Regions from separate parts of the Mesorhizobium sp. M6A.T.Cr.TU.017.01.1.1 genome, predicted to be linked through region 1. Evidence: riboswitches for the same ligand, from Rfam matches in the RefSeq annotation. Region 1 holds a riboswitch; the other holds the start of a gene.
The links. A riboswitch is a leader RNA that binds a small molecule or an ion and turns the genes downstream of it on or off. The one in region 1 is predicted to bind cobalamin.
Positions count from the first base shown of each region.

Region 2: linked by a shared signal. The riboswitch ahead of EOB36_RS32040 (aromatic ring-hydroxylating dioxygenase subunit alpha) and the one ahead of EOB36_RS30430 (ABC transporter ATP-binding protein) in region 1 are both predicted to bind cobalamin.

Region 1 covers NZ_RZTA01000151.1:1,215-12,135, reverse strand. Annotated here, with positions in the region: partial or broken gene EOB36_RS30455 (DHA2 family efflux MFS transporter permease subunit) at 1-1,099, opposite strand, end outside; gene EOB36_RS30450 (HlyD family secretion protein) at 1,549-2,727, opposite strand; gene EOB36_RS30445 (MarR family transcriptional regulator) at 2,724-3,203, opposite strand; gene EOB36_RS30440 (iron ABC transporter permease) at 3,285-4,271, opposite strand; gene EOB36_RS30435 (ABC transporter substrate-binding protein) at 4,301-5,236, opposite strand; gene EOB36_RS30430 (ABC transporter ATP-binding protein) at 5,266-6,084, opposite strand; cobalamin riboswitch at 6,176-6,380, opposite strand; gene EOB36_RS30425 (AraC family transcriptional regulator) at 6,675-7,508, shown strand; gene EOB36_RS30420 (helix-turn-helix domain-containing GNAT family N-acetyltransferase) at 7,752-8,687, opposite strand; gene EOB36_RS30415 (hypothetical protein) at 8,747-9,595, opposite strand; gene EOB36_RS30410 (methyltransferase domain-containing protein) at 9,681-10,478, shown strand; gene groES (co-chaperone GroES) at 10,639-10,921, shown strand, end outside.
Region 2 covers NZ_RZTA01000180.1:345-7,498, forward strand. Annotated here, with positions in the region: partial or broken gene EOB36_RS32020 (TOBE domain-containing protein) at 1-236, shown strand, start outside; gene EOB36_RS32025 (DUF680 domain-containing protein) at 435-671, opposite strand; gene EOB36_RS32030 (DUF680 domain-containing protein) at 744-965, opposite strand; gene EOB36_RS32035 (DUF680 domain-containing protein) at 1,093-1,296, opposite strand; cobalamin riboswitch at 1,805-2,007, shown strand; gene EOB36_RS32040 (aromatic ring-hydroxylating dioxygenase subunit alpha) at 2,221-3,468, shown strand; gene EOB36_RS32045 (hybrid-cluster NAD(P)-dependent oxidoreductase) at 3,493-4,593, shown strand; gene EOB36_RS32050 (FAD-binding oxidoreductase) at 4,666-5,412, opposite strand; gene EOB36_RS32055 (molybdopterin-dependent oxidoreductase) at 5,409-6,020, opposite strand; partial or broken gene EOB36_RS32060 (DegQ family serine endoprotease) at 6,121-7,154, opposite strand, start outside.

The sequences.
Region 1 (10,921 bases):
CGCCGGAACTGAGGATCAGCCAGTTGTCCATCTGCGGCGAGAAGCTGGACATGGTGTGGAGCGACTGCGCGGTCAAAAGGAAGCCGATGACGACCAGGATCCTGGCATCGATCCTGTGCATGATGCGGCCGACCAGGAGCATCGCAACCATCGTGCCGATGCCGCGGGGACCTATGACGACACCGATGGTCATGGTCGGATAGCCGAAGATGGTCGCCAGCATTGGCGGCAGCAGCGACATGCTCGCAAGGATGAGCACGCCCATGACGAAGATGAATGCCAGCCCGGTCACGAAATTGCGGTCGAGGAATATCTTCGGGTCGATGAAGGGGTGCTCCGCCGTCACCGTGTGAATGATGAACACCCAGAAGCCGGTCAGCGAAAGACCGAGCTCGATCCAGATCTCGACCGAGGAAAACCAGTCGACCTCGCCGCCGCGATCCAGCATCAGCTGCAGCGCGCCGACGCCGAGCGAGAGCATGGCGAAGCCGAAGAAATCGAAGCTGCGTATCCGCCTTGCAACGGCCGGCAAGTAGGCGGCCATGCCGAGGAAGGCGATGATGCCGACCGGCAGGTTGATGAAGAACACCCAGCGCCAGTTGAAATTCTCGGTCAGCCAGCCACCGAGCGTCGGGCCCAGGATCGGCCCCAGCATGATGCCGGCGCCCCAGATGGCCATGGCCTGGCCGTGGCGCTCCTTCGGGTTGATGTCGAGCAGGAAGGTCTGTGACAGCGGCACGATTGCCGCGCCGAACACGCCCTGCATCAACCGGAAGAGCACCATGGTCTCCAGGCTCCAGGCGATGCCGCACAGCATGGAGAATATGGTGAAGCCGACCACCGACGTCAGGAACAGCTCCTTGCGGCCAAAGCGGTCGGCCAGCCAGCCGGTCACCGGCGTCATGATTGCCGCGGCAACGATGTAGGAGGTCAGCACCCAGTTGATGTTGTCGGGGGACGCGCCAAGATCGCCGGTCATGGTCGGCAGCGCGACGTTGGCGATCGTGGTGTCGAGCGCCTGCATGATCGTCGCCAGCATGAGCGCAACGGTGATCAGGCCGCGGTGCGGCACTTCGCGAAAGGGTTCTGGCGTGCTCATGATGTGGAACTTCCGGCAGGTAACAAAAAAATGTACACTAGAGCGACGTGCGTCCATTTGGACGCACAAAGTACGCTCTAGTACTTTGAGTCAGCGCATCGTGCTTCCGAAATCGATTCCGATTTTCGGGCCGATGCGCGAGGTTTCCGGGCGGCGCGGCCTTCCGTATGGAGAGACCCTCATCGCGGTGGGACGCGACTATCGATGTGGGGGTTACATCGACCGAGCGTCTCGATAAAACGGCGCCTGCCGCCCGGAAACCTGAGGACCGAAACGGGTCTGCGTCGCGTTGTTCAGGCTTCGCTCAGGCCGCAACGCAGCCCGATCCAAACCCTAACCCCTGGTGCATCTCCCGTCGGACCAATCCTGTCAGCTGCGTTCCTCTCCGTGCGCGGCCTGCATTCTACTTGTTGCGTCTCAGACCTCATCGTCCAATGGAACGAGGCGGTCTATTGTGCCTCACTCGCCGTGGCGTGGCCGAAGATGCTGGGAAGCCCGCGGGAAACGCCGGTGTCCACCGTGACGGTCGCGCTCATGCCGGTGCGCAGCGCCATCTTGGCGTCGGCATCGGCCAGTTCCAGGCGCACCGGAATGCGCTGGGTGACTTTGACCCAATTGCCGGTGGCGTTCTGGGCGGGCAACAGCGAGAACTCGGCTCCCGTGCCGGCGCCGATCGCCTTGACGGTGGCCTCGAACGTCTTGCCCGGATAGGTGTCGACCACGATTTCGGCCTTCTGGCCCGGCTTCATGTGGGTGAGCTGCGTTTCCTTGAAATTGGCATCGATCCAGGTGTCGCCGGTCTCGACCAGCGAAAACAGCGGCGTGCCAGAGCCGACATACTGGCCGACCTTGAACGAGGCAGCCTGGCTGACGATGCCGTCAGCCGGCGCCCTGACAGTGGTCTGCGCCAAATCGTAGGCAGCCTTGTCGCGCGCGGCGAGCGCCGCCATCACGGTCGGATGCTTATCGGTCTCGATATCGGGATTGCCGCCAAGGCCCGCCTTGGCGCTGAGGATGCCCTGCTCGGCCACGGCCAGTTGCTGCTTGGCTTTGTCGAGATCGTTCCTGGCCTCGTCGAGCGAGGACTTGGCATTGATGCCCTTGCGGGCAAGGTCGGCGGCTCGGTCGTATTGCGACTGCGCGTAGTCGACCTGGCTGGCATCGGACTTCTCCTGCGCCAGCGCCTGGCTGTAGGCCGCACGCAGCTGCTCGACATTGAGGCGCGCGCCGGCCACCGCCGCGTCGGCCTGGGCCAATGCGATCCGGTAGGGCTCGGGATCGATGGCGAACAGCACGTCGCCCTGCTTGACGGACTGGTTGTCGAAAATATCGACCTGAACGATGCGACCCGCCGTATCGGCGGCTATCGAGACCTTGGCCTGCTGCAGATTGGCGTTTTCGGTTTCCTGGTAGCGGCCGCCGGTCACCCAGACGTAGCTGCCGCCGGCGATCAGTGCCACGGGGAGCGCAAACATCAATAGGAAGCGGCCGACACGGCGCTTCTTCTTCGGCACCACCGGCGCCGGTGCTAGCTGCGGAGCGACCGCCACCGGAGCTGCCGCCGGCTGCGCCGGAGCTTCCACCTCCAGCTTGGTTGCATTCTCATCTACCTTGGCTACCGCGTTCATGCTGCTGCGCCTTCTGCACCTTTGACTTTTTCGCCGGACGCCGTCTCGCCGTCCGCCAGGTTCTTGGCCATTGCCTCCAGACCCTTGATCAGGATGCGGCGATCTTCGAGCGACACGCCGGTAAGCGATTCCTCATAGACTTCGCCAGCAAGGCTCTTGATCTCTGCGTAGGCCTCGCTCGCTTTGGCGGTCGGGAAGATCATGCGGACGCGGCGGTCGGTGGCGTCGGAACGGCGCTCGATCCAGCCGCTCTCCTCCATGCGGTCGACCAGGCGCGACACGCTGATCGGCTCGATCTCGAGAAGCTCGGCGAGCCGCGCTTGCGTGATGCCTTCTTCCTTGGCGACGCGGACCATAAGCCGCCATTGCGCCGAGGAAAGGCCGAGCCCGCTGGCCTTCGCCTCGAAGCGCTTGCGCATCAGGCGCTGCACGTCGTGGATCAAAAAGCCCAATCTATCGATGCCGTCGGAAACCATGAGCGGCATATATTATAAGCGTGCTTACTATTCAAGATGCGGCATTATGCCAGAAGCCGGCAAGTGTGGATGGCAGTCACATCAGGAACGATTGCGAATGAGCATCGTGACCACGAAAAAAGCGCCGACCGAGCTGGTGATGATGCCGATCGGCAGTTCCTGCGGCGGCAGCAGCGTGCGGGCGAGAAGGTCGCTTGCCAGCAACAGCACCGCTCCAAAGAGGGCGCAGCTTGCAATCAGGCGCAGGTGCAACGGGCCGGCCAGGGGCCGGGACAGATGCGGGATCATCAGACCGACGAAACCTATGACGCCTGCCACCGAGACGAGGATCGCCGTCGAGAAAGCAGCGACGAGAAATGTCGTCCTGCGCATCCGCGCAACCGGCACGCCGAGGCTTTCGGCGGCGTTTTCGCCGGCCAGGAAAGCGTCGAGCCGACGGTGGTTCCAAAGTCCGAACACAAGGATGGTGCCTGCGCCCAGAGCAGACAGTCCGACATTGTCCCACCGCGCCAGCCCGAGCCCGCCCATCGTCCAGAACAGCACCGAGTGGGCGGCGCGCTGGTCACCGGCAAAGACGAGATAGTTGGTCAAGGCGGTGAACATGAACGATACGGCAAGCCCGGCCAATATCAGCCGTTCGGGGCCTTGCCCCCTCACCCGCGAAACCAGCAACAGCACGATGCCGGCGGCCAAAATGCCGCCGGTGAAGGCAGCGACCGGCAACGTCCAGATGCCGAAATGGTCGCCAAAAATGGTGATAACGGAAACCGCGCCGGCCGCGGCACCGGACGACAGGCCGAACAGGAACGGATCGGCGAGGTCGTTGCGCGTTACCGTCTGCAGCAGCGCGCCGATGACGCCCAGCCCGGCGCCGACACAGATGGCCATGATCGTGCGCGGCAGCCTGAGATCGACAACGATTTTGCCGACCGGACCGGGCACGATGTCTCCGTCCAGTCCGGCCGCATGTCCGAGCGCGGCAACCACGTCGCTCAACGCTATGACCGTCGATCCATAGGCGATCGACAGCAGTGCAAGAGTGGCAATCGCCACTGCTCCTGCTATCATTGCCAATTCGAACGCCCTGCGGCGCAAGCTCAGAAAGCTTCCGGGTGCATCGCCCTGGCGATCTTGCCGATCGCCTCGATGTTGGCTGGCCCGGGCGTCAGCTCGGCATAGCGCAGCGCGACGAAGCGCTCATTCCTGACCGCGTCGGTTTCCTTCATCGCCGGATGAACTTTGAGGAAATCGAGCAGTTTCCTGTAGCCGCCACCGTCCTGGTAATCGAGCAGGATCAGGAACTGCGGATTGCGGGAGGCGACCGTTTCCCAATCCGTATTGCCCCAGCTCGTCTGCATGTCGGCCATGATGTTGTCACCGCCGGCAGCGGCGATCATGGCGCTGGGGATCGCGAACTTGCCTGATGTGAAGGGTTTGTCTTCGCCGGAGTCGTAAAGAAATACGCGCGTTCCCTTGTGGTCGCCAACCTTCGCCGTGATATCGGCGAGTTGCGCTTTCCAGTCCGAAACAAGTTTTTTCGCCTCGGCTTCCTTGTCGAAAATCCTGCCCAGCTTTTCGATGTCGTCGTAGAGCAGGTCCATCGAGGCGGCGGGGCGGTTGTTGTCGAGATGGACGCAGCTTTCCGTCAGCACCAGCGTCTTGATGCCGTGCGGCGCCAGCGTATCGGGCGTCACCTCGCCGCCCGGCTTCATGCCGTAATACCAGCCGGCGAAGAAGAAATCGGGCTCGACCGCGACGAGGTTTTCAAGTGTCGGATATTTCGGCGCGAGTTCCGGGATCGAGCCCTGCTCGGCCTTGAATTCCGGACCGACCTTGTACCATCCGGTGATGCCGGTCAGGCCGACGATCGACGGTTGCAGCCCCAGCGCGAAGGCCATCTCGGCCATGTTCAGATCCTGGATGACGGCGCGCTTCGGCGCGGTGTCGAACGTCAGCGGCGTGCCGCAGCTGTCAACTGTTACCGGGAAAGCAAAGGCGGTCACCGGGAAAGCGAAGGCGGTCTGGGCAAACAGGAGGGAGGCGAAAGACAATGCGAGGCGTTTCACGAATATTGCTCCTTGGTCAAATCGGAATGTGAAGAGGCACGGTTCGGAACGTCGAATACCGTGAGTTCGCGGTCTTCGGTGGGATGGCGCAGCCGAAGCACGTCGACGCCGAAAATCTGGCGGATCAACTGCTTGGTCAGCGCCTCGCGCGGACCGGCAAACGCCTGCAGGCGGGCCTCGTTCATCACCGCGACCCTGGTGGCAAATGGCGTGACCAGCGACAGATCATGAAGCACCGCCACGACGGTCATGCCAAACTGCGACACGAGTTCGAGAAGCTCGCTGCGGGCGCGCGGATCGAGATGATTGGTCGGTTCATCGAGGAACAGGATTTTTGGCTCCTGGGCAACGGCGCGTGCCAGCTGGGCGCGTTGCCGCTCACCACCGGACAGCGAGCCGATCGTGCGGCCGAGCAGCGGCAGCAGACCGGTTCTGCGAAGCGCTTCGACGGCGATGTCGCGTTGCTCGCTCCTCCGTCGCAAGCCGGCATGCGGGACGCGGCCAAGCTCGACGTAGTCGATCACGGCAAGCCGCGGATCAGGCTGATCGGTCTGGCCGACGACAGCCATGTGCAGCGCCCGCTCGGCGGCCGAAAACGTCTCCAGCCGGCGTCCGGAAAATCTCACATCTCCCGCGCTTGGCCGCAGGGTGCCACATAGCATGCGCAACAGCGTCGTCTTGCCGGCGCCGTTGGGACCGATGATTGCGAGGCGATCGCCCGCCGCCACCGAAAGGCTGACCGCGCTGACCAGGCATTGGCCATTCGCCGTCGCGCTCAGCTCACGCGCTTCAAGAAGAGGCTGGGAGGCGTCCAACTTACCGTCACTTTCTCAATGGCGACGGAAGGAAGCTGGACGGACCGGCCGACAAGACCGATGCCCACGTCTCCTCCCGGCACACCCCGTCCGGTCAACTCATGCTGATGGCAGGTCTCCTGGCTCGCGGGTCTTTGCGCCATCCTGCCTTCCCAGCCTTGCCGGCCAGTGGCATTTCGGATTTTGCTAACCGCTTACAGTTGCGGGGGCAGCCACGGCCTCGATCCGAAGATCTCACCGTGTTCCCTTTTCACCCCTTGCCTTTCGACTCGGGGACCATCAGTCAGCCACCCTAGGTTTCCGCCGACCGCAGCGCAATAAATTTCCGGGGATACGGAAAACCGCGAGAGCAAAGGTCTTATCAGGAGGGCCATATGAGTCTAGTTATGTAATAACGTTACTCTTAAAAGACGCCGCTTGCTGCTGTCAAGCTCTTTCGCCCGTAGCCTTCGAGTTGCCGACCACATCGCTGTCGATTTGCGCAGTGCGCAATTTCGATCAAACTGCCTCCACCAGGAAGCGGCAACATGACTTTGCCAAATGCGAAGACTGGGCCAAATGCGAAGACTGGGCCAACTGCGAGGAGCCATATGAATCCGACCGAGAAAGCGCTGTGGTTCGTCGAAAGCCATCTGCCGGAATCCGTCTCGCTCGACGATGTCGCCAAGAGCAGCGGGGTGTCGCGCTTTCACGTGACGCGGGCTTTCGGTGCGGCGACCGGCCGTTCGGTGATGGGCTACATGCGTTCTCGCCGGCTGACCGAAGCGGCGCGCAAGCTCGCCGCCGGCGCACCCGACATCCTCTCGCTCGCGCTCGACACCGGCTATGCTTCGCATGAGGCCTTCACCCGTGCCTTCCGCGACCAATTCGGCACCACGCCGGAACTGGTGCGCGCGCAAGGCTCGCTCGACAATCTCGCTCTCGTGGAGCCGATCCTGATGGACCAGTCCTTCCTCACCAATCTCGAGCCGCCGCGCTTTGAGACCAGCCGGCCGTTTCTCATCGCTGGTCTCGGCGAACGCTACAGCTGCGAGACCAGCGCCGGCATCCCGATGCTGTGGCAGCGGTTTGGCCCCTATATCGGCAACATTCCAGGCGAGATCGGCGACGTCGCCTATGGCGTCTGCGTCAACGGCGACGACGCCGGCAATTTCGACTACATCGCCGGCGTCGAGGTGTCCGATTTTTCGGACCTGCCGAGGGAGTTTTCGCGCGTGCGCGTGCCGGCGCAGAAATACGCCGTGTTCGCCCATCGTGACCACATCTCGACCATCCGCCGCACGGTCAACACGATCTGGAACAAATGGCTGCCGGCCTCCGGGCACGAGATCGCCGATGCGCCCGAATTCGAGCGCTACGGCCCCGAATTCGATCCGCGCAGCGGCAATGGCGGGCTTGAAATCTGGATACCGGTGAAGGGGTGAAGCGCGGCCAGCCAAGGGCAATTGCTTCAGACAAATGATGCTTCCAGCTTGTGTTGGAGATCATTGTCGAGGCGCGCTCCGCCCGGTTTTTGCCTTCTCCCCTTGTGGGAGAAGGTGTCGCCGAAGGCGACGGATGAGGGGTGCTCCAGCCTGGCGCCGATGGCGTTCCGTCCAGCACCCCTCAACCGTCCTCGGCGCTGCGCGCCGATCCACCTTCTCCCACAAGGGGAGAAGGGAAAGACGTTACAGCTCCAGGTTCCAGTTCTGGCCGACCAGATCCTTGCCGAAGGCGTGGTGGCGCTCCTCGTCGGCCAGCTTGAATCCTGATGCCTCGTAGATGCGGCGCGCTGAGGTGAGCACGTCGTTGGTCCACAGTGTCAGCGTCTTGTATCCCTTCGCACGGGCAAAGCCGATGCATTCCTCGACCAGTCGCTTGCCGATTCCGAGACCGCGCGCCGAGGGTTCGACATAGAGCAGGCGCAGCTTCGCCACCGCGTCCGAATTGCGCACGACGAAGACCGAGCCAACGACGTCCCCGTCCCGCTCGGCGATCCAGCTGCGCTCCCATTTCGGATCGAAGGATTTGACGAAGGCGCCAAGGATTTCGGCGACCAGCGCCTCATAGGTTTCGTCCCAGCCATACTCCTGCGCGTAGAGCAGGCCCTGGCGATGGATGATCCAGCCGATGTCGCCGACCTGCAAAGGCCGCAGCATGTAGGGAATTTTGGGCTCCGTACATTCGCCCAGCAGCCGCTGCACCGTCTGCATCGCCTTGACCAGCCTGTCCTGTTCCGGAGCGGAAAGCCGGTCGAGCAAGGCCGCGACCTGATCGTGCGAACCCTGGTTCAGCGGCGCGAAGGCCGTCCTTCCCGCCGGCGTCAGCGCGATCGACGAGCGCCGCGCATCGGCTTCAGTCGCTGCGCGCTCCACCAGGCCGCGCTCCTCGAACTTTTTCAACAACCGGCTGAGATAGCCGGGGTCGAGGCCGAGATCGCGCGCAAGATCGGTGGCGGTCAGCCCGTCGCGATGCGCCAGCTCATAGAGCACCCGAGCCTCGGTCAGCGAGAAGGCGCTTTCCAGCAGGCCTTCGTCGAGCAGGCCGATCTGGCGGGTGTAGAAGCGGTTGAAGCCCCGCACCGCATCGATCCGCTCCTTGCCGGGTTGATGATGAATCGTCATGGCATCCTCCTGCCCGCACACGATCAATCATTTATTTGACTTAGTCAAGTATCCAGGCATCAGACTCGCCGGATCAGATCCTCGAAGCCGTTTGCGAGATGAGAGGCTCCGGCCGAGAACATCTTCACGAGGTTTTTTGGGCGGCCGGGGGTCTTGTTGGCATCCAGCAGCACCGCCCTGCCCTCATGTATGACGAAATCGAACTTGCCGTAGTCAAAACCGAGTTCGCGTCGCAGCTGGCGCATTTCCTGGGGAACAGGCACGGGCTCACGACGGATCGTCTCGGACGCCTTGACCAGGGCGTTTGGCGAGACGTAGCGGGTGCAACGTTCGCTCTCTCCGCAAAACACCCAGAACCGCGCCGCGAAACCATCGGGTTCTTTCTCCGGAATGAACTTGTCCACGACCAGATCGTCGCGTTCGAAGACGCCATCCGGAACATCGCCGAGAGATCCGTAGACCTCATAGGGCTGCAGGACTGGCATGTCCGGAAAAGGCGGTGGTTTCCTCGCGCGCCGCGCTCGCCGATTGAGGAACCTCTCCGGAATGCCCTGATTGTTGAGATTGCTTTTGACGATGACCGGGCCTGGCCAGGCGTCTCCCTCGTTCACCAACGCTCCGCTGATCCGTCGTTTGGATATGTCGGCCGTCCCGACATTGAGGCAGAATGGGAAACTCCGTGCATAGTCGAGATAGTCTGCGGGCGTTATCGTCGCATCGACATGCAGAACCGCGACGTCGGCGCTGTGTGTCTTCGACAGACCTTGCTGAATCCGGACCGAATGGCCGCGCCTTTTCAATTCTCCCAGAACGTCGAAAAGCAAATAGGGACTGCCCCTGCGCAGCAGGATATCGCGCTTGCCAAGGAACTGATCGTGCTCATGCGTTATGACGACGATACGCGCCACGGCTACCCCCCTTGGCTTCCATACCCACTTCCATTAAGCGGCTATGAGCAGTTGACGCCAGCCTTTTTAGGTCCGACGGGCACACATGACCAATCATTGGGACAGTTATCACCGTCACTGGATGCTCCTGGAGGCGCCGCTCCGGCCAACTCCGGAGACAGTTGGCATTGTCGAGCGCGAGCTTGATCTGGACGAGGCCGATGTTCTCCTGCTGGGCGTTACCCCGGAACTGGCCGGCCTCGGCAAGACGATGCTGGCCGTCGACGGATCCGCCGCCATGGTTTCGGGCGTATGGCCGGGCGACAGCGCCTGCCGCAAGGCAACGACCGGGAACTGGCTGGACCTTCCGCTCGGCCGCGCCAGCGTCGGCGCGGTCATAGGCGACGGTTGTCTGACGGTCGTCGATTCCGCACGCGCTCGCCGCGCCCTCCTGGGCGAGGTTGCCAGAGTGCTGAAGCCCGGCAGCCGCGCGGCGATCCGCGTTTTCGCCGGCCCTGAGACGTTCGAGGATTTGCAGGACATCAAGGCCCAAGCCTTGGCCGGCGGAATTGAGAATTTCCATGCGCTCAAATGGCGGATCGCTATGGCGAGTACGACCAGCGATTCCGATCGCGCCATAAATGTGCAGGTGATCCGCGACGCTTTTGACGAGATATTCCCGGACCGCGCCGCCCTTGCCGCGCGGACGGGGTGGAGCATGGCCTCCATCGGCACCATCGACGTCTATGCGGGTTCCCAAACGACTTATTGCTTCGCGACGCTTGCCATGCTCGTCGACCAGGCGAACGACTGGTTCGACGAAGTGCGCGTCGTGCCGAGCGGATCCTATCCGCTGGCGGAACGATGCCCGCTTCTGGTGCTTGGTTCTCCGAGGCGCCAATAGTTCGTCGCCGGGCGTCGATCGGCTCACTCGGCGCCTTGACTCTCGCAAGCCACCGGCTTATCTCACCGCCACGTTAGCACTCGCCATTGGTGAGTGCTAACCAGGTCCGGCGCCGCCGGACGGAGGAACTGTTCTCACCATTCTCATCGAGGAATAAAAAATGGCAAAGTCGAAGTTCCGCCCGCTTCATGACCGCGTGGTCGTACGCCGGGTTGAATCCGAATCCAAGACTGCCGGCGGGATCATCATCCCCGATACGGCGAAGGAAAAGCCGCAGGAAGGCGAGATCATCGCCGTTGGTTCCGGCGCCCGTGACGAAGCCGGCAAGCTCGTCCCGCTGGACGTCAAGGCCGGCGACCGCATCCTGTTCGGCAAGTGGTCGGGCACCGAAGTCAAGCTCAATGGCGAAGACCTTCTGATCATGAAGGAATCCGACATCATGG
Region 2 (7,154 bases), on a different contig from region 1:
GCGCGGATTATCTTTTCGAGGGAACGGTGGATTATGTCGAGCAGCTCGGCGAGGTCCAGCTCGTCTATGTCGACATCGGCCGCGCCGACCTGCCGCTGGTGACCAAGCTGCCCGGGAATGTCGAGGTCAAGCGGGGTGCGACGCTGCGGTTGAGTGCCGATGCCGGCGACCTGCATATTTTCGATACCGACGGGCGGTCCTTCACGCTTCACGAAGCGGAAGCAAAGGCGGCCTGAGAACGGCAGCAAGACTGCCGGGTATAAGCAGTTTGGCGAAGCCAAAAACAAGAGCGGCGGGCAAAGCCCGCCGCTCTTGCGCGTTCAGGTCGCTGTTAGAGCGACGTGCGTCCAAGTGGACGCACAAAGTACGCTCTAACACTTTGAACCTACGCATCGTGCTTTCCGAAAATCGATTCCGATTTTCGGACCGATGCGCTAGCGGCCGAACAGGTTCCGGTCGCTGCCCTGCGGGGCGGACTTCTCTACGTCGCCCGACGAATTGAGCAGCTTGTAGACCGGCGAGCCGGTGTTGCGTACCGAAGACGTCTGCGTGTTGTCGACGTTGACGGTCGCCTGCTTGTTGATGTCGGTCCCGCCAACATTGTCGTTGTTGGCAAAGGCGCTGCCGGCAGCAAGCAAAAGCGCGGCGGCGGTAAGAACGATCTTCTTCATTTCAGTGCTCCTGGATTTTCGTATCCCATCAGCGCGGCAGGCAAATGCCGCCGCTGCTGTTGGAACTGGCTGTTAGTTGTTGCCGAAGAGGTTACGGTCGCTGCCGTGGACGGGTTTCTCGTCGGCCGGAACCGGATTCTGCGCCGAAGCGGAATTCTGAACCGAAGCCGTGTACGAGTTGTCGGCCGCAGCGGCCGGCTGGTTGGCGCCGTTCGATCCATAGTTGTCGCTACCGGCAAAAGCGCTGCCGGAGATGGCCAGAATGGCGGCGGTGGCAAGAACAATCTTCTTCATTTCCAATACTCCTGAATTTCTAAAGATCCCCAGCGGCGGACCTGCCGCCGCTCTGTCTTCTTGTTTGACCATGATCTTTTCCGAAAACCGGTTTCCACTTTTCGGGATCATGGTCTGGGATCAGCTGTTAGTTGTTACCGAAAAGGTTGCGGTCGGCGCCCTGGACGGCGGGCTTTTCAGCGTGAGCCGGCTTCTGAATGGAAGCCGTGTACGAGCTGTCGACCGCAGCGGTCGGCTGGTTGGCGCCGTTGGACCCATAATGGTCGCTGCCGGCAAAGGCGCTGCCGGTGATGGCCAGAACGGCGACGGCAGTAAGAGCAATCTTTTTCATTTTTGGTACTCCAGTATCTTAGTTTTCCGTCCGGCTAGCGGCGTGTCTTGGAAGGAATTCGCGTCGTTCGGACAGCCCCGATGTGGGAAGGCCATCCCGCAGATTCCAATCACGAAGTTGTTCCGTGTGGACCAAGAATCTACACCTTGAAATTGTACCAGACGCTTCTACAGGCGTTGCTTTATCTTTTATTTTCAAGGGCTTATGCCAAAGTCGCCATTTGACGATTTGACGGATTGGCGGACCTGCGTTCACAGCGTCATGCACGCATTGTCAACAGAAACGAACCGTTCGGTTCGATTTTAGAAGCGGCTAATAGTCACTTTTGGAAACTGTTAACCTTCTTTGCCTCCGCCGCGGGTCGGAATTCGATGTCACGGCGGCCGACAATGGTGGCCGAAAAAATGGGTTTCAGCCCTGCAATTACCAACCTGCACGTTTCGCGGGCCGTGTCGCGCCGCATGGATACGATGTCGCTTTCATGCCGACAGTCAGCTGGCCGTCATGATTAGATGACGCCATCTCAGGTGCCGCTTGGTGACGACGAAGCGGAGAATTGGGAAGCCGGTCAAATCCCGGCGCTGCCCCCGCAACGGTGGTGGAGTTCAAGTCGCAACGGGAGACCACTGGGCCACAAGCCTGGGAAGGTGTCGCGACTGTCCGCAAGGACACTCCAGAGCCCGGAAACCAGCCCGAGGTGTCTAGACTCGACTGATCGCGGTGGGCGGTCAAGAGGTGGATGATGCATGTCTGGCCTGTCGCCGGCGTGCAAGCGATCCTTCCTCAATCACCACCAGTTCAGTCTTTGGAGCGACATGCGTCCATCTGGACGCATAAAGTACGCTCCAAGACTTTGAATTGCGCATCGTGCTTTCCGAAATCGATTCCGATTTCAGGCCGATGCGACGGCTATGAGGACAGGACATGGATTCGCGCAACGACATGCTGAGGCTCTTGCACGGCCGCAGGCAAGGCTATTCGCTCGAGCAGCCCTTCTACACCGATCCCGATTTCTTCAAGCTCGACATGGAGCTGATCTGGTATCGCGATTGGCTGTTCATCGGCCACGATTGCGAGTTGCCGAAGCCGGGCAGCTACATCACCGCCCAGATCGGCGACTATCCGGTCGTGCTGGTCCGCGACCAGCAAGGCAAGATCAATGCCTTTCACAATTCCTGCCGGCATCGCGGCAGCCGCGTCTGCAACGCCGACAAGGGCACGGCGGCAAAGCTCGTCTGCCCCTATCACCAGTGGACCTACGAGCTAGACGGCCGGCTCTTGTTCGCCCGCCAGATGGCGGACGGCTTCGACAAGCGCCAGTTCGGCCTCAAGCCGGTGGCTTGCGAAAGTGTCGGCGGCTACATCTTCATCTGCCTGGCCAAGGAGCCCGCCGATTTCGCGCCGATGCGCGCCATGATCGAGCCTTACCTGCTGCCGCACCGGCTGCGCGAGGCAAAGGTCGCCTTCGAATCGACCATCGTCGAGAAGGGCAATTGGAAGCTCGTCTGGGAGAACAACCGCGAGTGCTATCATTGCGCCGGCAATCATCCGGAACTGTGCAAGACATTCCCGGAAGCGCCGACCGTGACCGGCGTGCAGGGCGCCGACAGCGATCCTGAGATGCTGGCGCACTGGGCGAAATGCGAGGCGGCGGGCCTGCCGAGCAAATTCCGCATCGATCCGGCCGGGCAATACCGCGCCACCCGCGCACCGCTGCTGCGCGACGCTGTCAGCTATACGATGACGGGAAGACGCGCCGTGAAGAAGAACCTTTCCGACAGCGTTTCGATCGACCGTGTCGGCTCGCTGCTGCTCTATCACTATCCGACGACCTGGAACCACATCCTCGGCGATCATGCGGTCACCTTCCGCGTGTTGCCGATCAGCGCCACGGAAACCGCCGTGACAACCAAATGGCTCGTCCATAAGGACGCGGTCGAAGGCGTCGATTACGACCTTGCCGAACTCACCCATGTATGGACCGAGACCAACGACCAGGACCGCCGCATCGTCGAGGAAAACGCCTTCGGCATCCTGTCGCCGGCCTATGAGCCCGGCCCTTATTCGGAACTGCATGAGGGCGGCGTCATCCAGTTCGTCGAATGGTACGCCTCCTTCATCGGGCCGCGCCTAGCCGAGGACGGCCGGCCGGCATTGCGCAGCGTCGCCTGAGAGAAACGTGAAGAGATGAACGCAATGACGGACCTCGGGCTCTACCGCCATCTCGACGAAATGGCGCCCTGGAACGACCGGCTGCAGGTGCTGGAGGTGATCGGCGTCAGCGACGAGGCGCCTGACGTGAAGACCTTCACCTTCCGCTCCGACAACCAGACCTGGTTCCGCTATAAGCCGGGCCAATTCGTGACGCTGGAACTGCCGACCTCCGACGGCCCGCTGATGCGGACCTATACGCTGTCTTCCTCGCCGTCGCGGCCGTTCTCGATCGCGGTGACGGTGAAGGCGCAAGCCGGCAGTCTCGGCACGCGCTGGATGTTCGACAATCTGAAGCCCGGCGTTCACGTGAGGGCCTATGGTCCGACGGGTGACTTTTCGCTGCACAGCCATCCCGCGGCCAAGTATCTGTTCATTTCGGCCGGCTCCGGCGTGACGCCGATGATGTCGATGCTGCGCTGGCTGAACGACTGCGCGCCATGGACCGATGTCGGCTTCGTCAACTGCGCGCGAAAGCCCGAGGAGATCATCTTCCGCAAGGAGCTCGAACTGCTCGGCAGCCGCATGCCGGGTCTGACGCTTGGCTTCATGATCGAGGAACGGTCCAGCCGCGAGGGTTGGTTCGGCCATATGGGCCGGATCGACGCGATACGGCTGCCGCTGCTGGCGCCAGACTTCCGCGAGCGCGAAATCTTCTGCTGCGGCCCCGACCCGTTTATGCGTGCGGTGCGGCAGATGCTGGAGGCCACCGGCTTCGACATGGGCAACTATCATCAGGAGAGCTTTGCGGCCCCGATGGTGGAGGAAATACCGGCCCCGTTCGGTTCGCCGGCAGAGGGTGGGGTCGAAATACCTGCCGAAGCCGCAACGCCAATCCGCTTTTCGCTTTCGGATGTCGATGCCGACTGCGTTGCCGGCCAGACCGTGCTGCAGACGGCGCGCGCTTCGGGCGTGCGCATCCCGGCGGCCTGCGAGTTCGGCCTGTGCGGAACCTGCAAGGTGAAAAAGGTCTCGGGCACGGTCGAGATGAGCCACAATGGCGGCATCCTCGATCACGAGATCGACGACGGCTTCATCCTTGCCTGCTGTTCGAAGCCGCTGACGGCGATCGAGATCGAGGCATGACCGGCGGCCCTAAAGCGCGTCGCGTTTTGACCGGCCTTATGCGACGCGCTTTAGGTTGTTGCGCGACATGCATTAGACCCCGTAGCGCTCGGTGCGGATGAGGCTTGCCGGAACGCCGGCATCGATCAGCGCCTGGGCGGCGGCCGACACGAAGGCATTCGAGCCGCAGACAAAGGCGAACCTTGGCGGCGCGGGCAGCCGCACCATCGACTGCTCTATCATCGCGGCATCGATCCGCCGTGAATAGTCCGCCGGGCGCCGGGCCGGCTCGCGGGTCAGCGCCAACACCAGATCGAAGCCGTCCCGGCGATCGTGGAAGTCGATCAGCTCGTCGCGAAAGATCACCTCGTCCCAGATCCGTGCGGAAAACACCAGCGTGGCAGGCACCGCCGATTTGCGTGCGGCGCGATGGCGGATCATCGCCATCAGCGGCACCACGCCCGACCCGCCGCCGACCAGCAGAAGCGGGCCGCCGTCACTGTCGGACCAGACAAAGTGTCCGCCGAGCGGGCCGCGCAGCTCGACCTCGTCGCCGACTGCCGCGACCTCGTGGAAGAACGGCGAGACCTCGCCATCATCGAGCCTTTCGATCGCCAGCTCGATCGTCTCGCCGGCTTCCGGCGCCGAGGCAATGGAGTAGGAACGGCGCGCCTGATAGCCATCCGGCGCCGTCAGCCTGACATCGACATGCTGCCCGGCACGATAGGCGAAGGGCCGTGACGGCCGGAGAAAAAAGCTGGTGACGCGCGGCGTGCGCTTTTCGATGCGGGTGATGGTCACCGTCTGCCAGGGCGACTGCGCCGCCGGCCCGTCGCTCATGGATCGCCCGTATAGCGCTGCTCGCGCCACGGGTCGCCATAGATATGATAGCCACGCAGTTCCCAGAAACCCGGCTCGTCGCGCTCGGTGAACTGCAGCCCGTTCAGCCATTTGGCCGACTTCCAGAAATAGAGATGCGGAACCAGCAGCCGCGCCGGGCCGCCATGGTCCGGCGTGATCGGCTTGCCTTCGTAAAGCAGCGCCACCATCGCCTTGCCGGCGGTGAGGTCCTTCGTCGGCACATTGGTGGTGTAGCCGTCGAAGGACAGCGCCAGCGTGAAGCCGGTCGGCGGCTCGATGCCGGCATCCGCCAGAATATCGTCGACCAGCACGCCTTGCCACGCCGTGTCGAACTTGGTCCATGCGGTGACGCAATGAATGTCGCGCGTCATCTTGGTCAAAGGCAGCGCGTTGAACTCCGTCCAATTCCACTTCTTGATCGGCCGCGGTCCGTGCTTGAGCGTGAACGACCACTCCTCGGTGCGCACACGCGGCGTCGGCCCGGCCGACAGCACCGGGAACCCTTGCTCGAGATACTGCCCCGGCGGGATGCGCGCATCCGCATCCGTCGGGGGCTTTCGTCCTGAAGAGAAGCCGCGGGTGACCATCGAGACAATCCATGCAGGTTGAAGCCAACCTGCGCTAGTCTTCTCGAAGATGCTCTGACGGGCAACCGAAATCTTGGCCGCGACCTCGCGCCAATGCGCTTCAGCCGGCGGCGAAGGGCACGGCGACGAAGATCTGCTCGTCGCCCCGTTCGACGAGCAGGAGCACGGACTTCTTGCCAGCCTTTCCGGCCTGCGCGATCGCCTGGTCCGCCTGCCTGGCGTCCCTCACCGGCGCCTGATTGACGGTGATGATGATGTCGCCCGGCTGGATCCCGGAAGCCGAGGCCGCCTTGTCAGGATTGACGCTCTCGACCAGCGCGCCGCGCTGGTTGGGCGCCAGGTTCATCGCCTGTCGGACATCCGGGGTGACGTCCATCAGGCCGAGGCCGATCGCAGGAGCACGAAGGCCTTGCTGTGCGGACGGTGTCTCTGGTCCGCCGCCGGCCGATGCCGTCTCCACATCGTCTCCATTGCGCCCGACATCGACGGAAATCTTCACATTCTGCCCTTTACGCCAGACACCCAGCGTTTCCGTCTCGCCGGGCGAGATATCGGCAACGGCACGCGACAGGTCCTTGGGATCCTTTATCTGCTGACCGGCGAAGCTGGTGACGACGTCGCCGGTCTCAATCCCGGCTTTTGCCGCCGGCGAGCCGTCGCTGACCTCGGAAACCAGCGCACCGCTGGGCTGACCGAGGCCGACGGCGCTCGCCACGTCGGGCGTCACCGGCTGAATCTGGACGCCGAGATAGCCATATTGGATGGAGCCGCCCTTCATCAGCTTGGCGACCACCTTTTGCGCCTGGTCCGACGGGATGGCGAAGCCGACGCCGACGCTGCCGCCATTCGGCGAAAAGATTGCCGTGTTGATGCCGACGACGTTGCCGCTCACATCCATCAGCGGACCGCCGGAATTGCCGTGGTTGATCGGTGCGTCGATCTGAATGAAGTCGTCAAACGGCCCGCTGTGCAGATCGCGGCCGCGCGCCGAGACGATGCCTGATGTAACCGTGGTGCCGAGGCCGAACGGATTGCCGAAAGCGAGCACCTGGTCGCCCGGCATGAGCTTGTCGGAATCGCCCCATTTGACGGTCGGCAAAGTCTTGTCGGATTTGATCTTGAGGACGGCGAGGT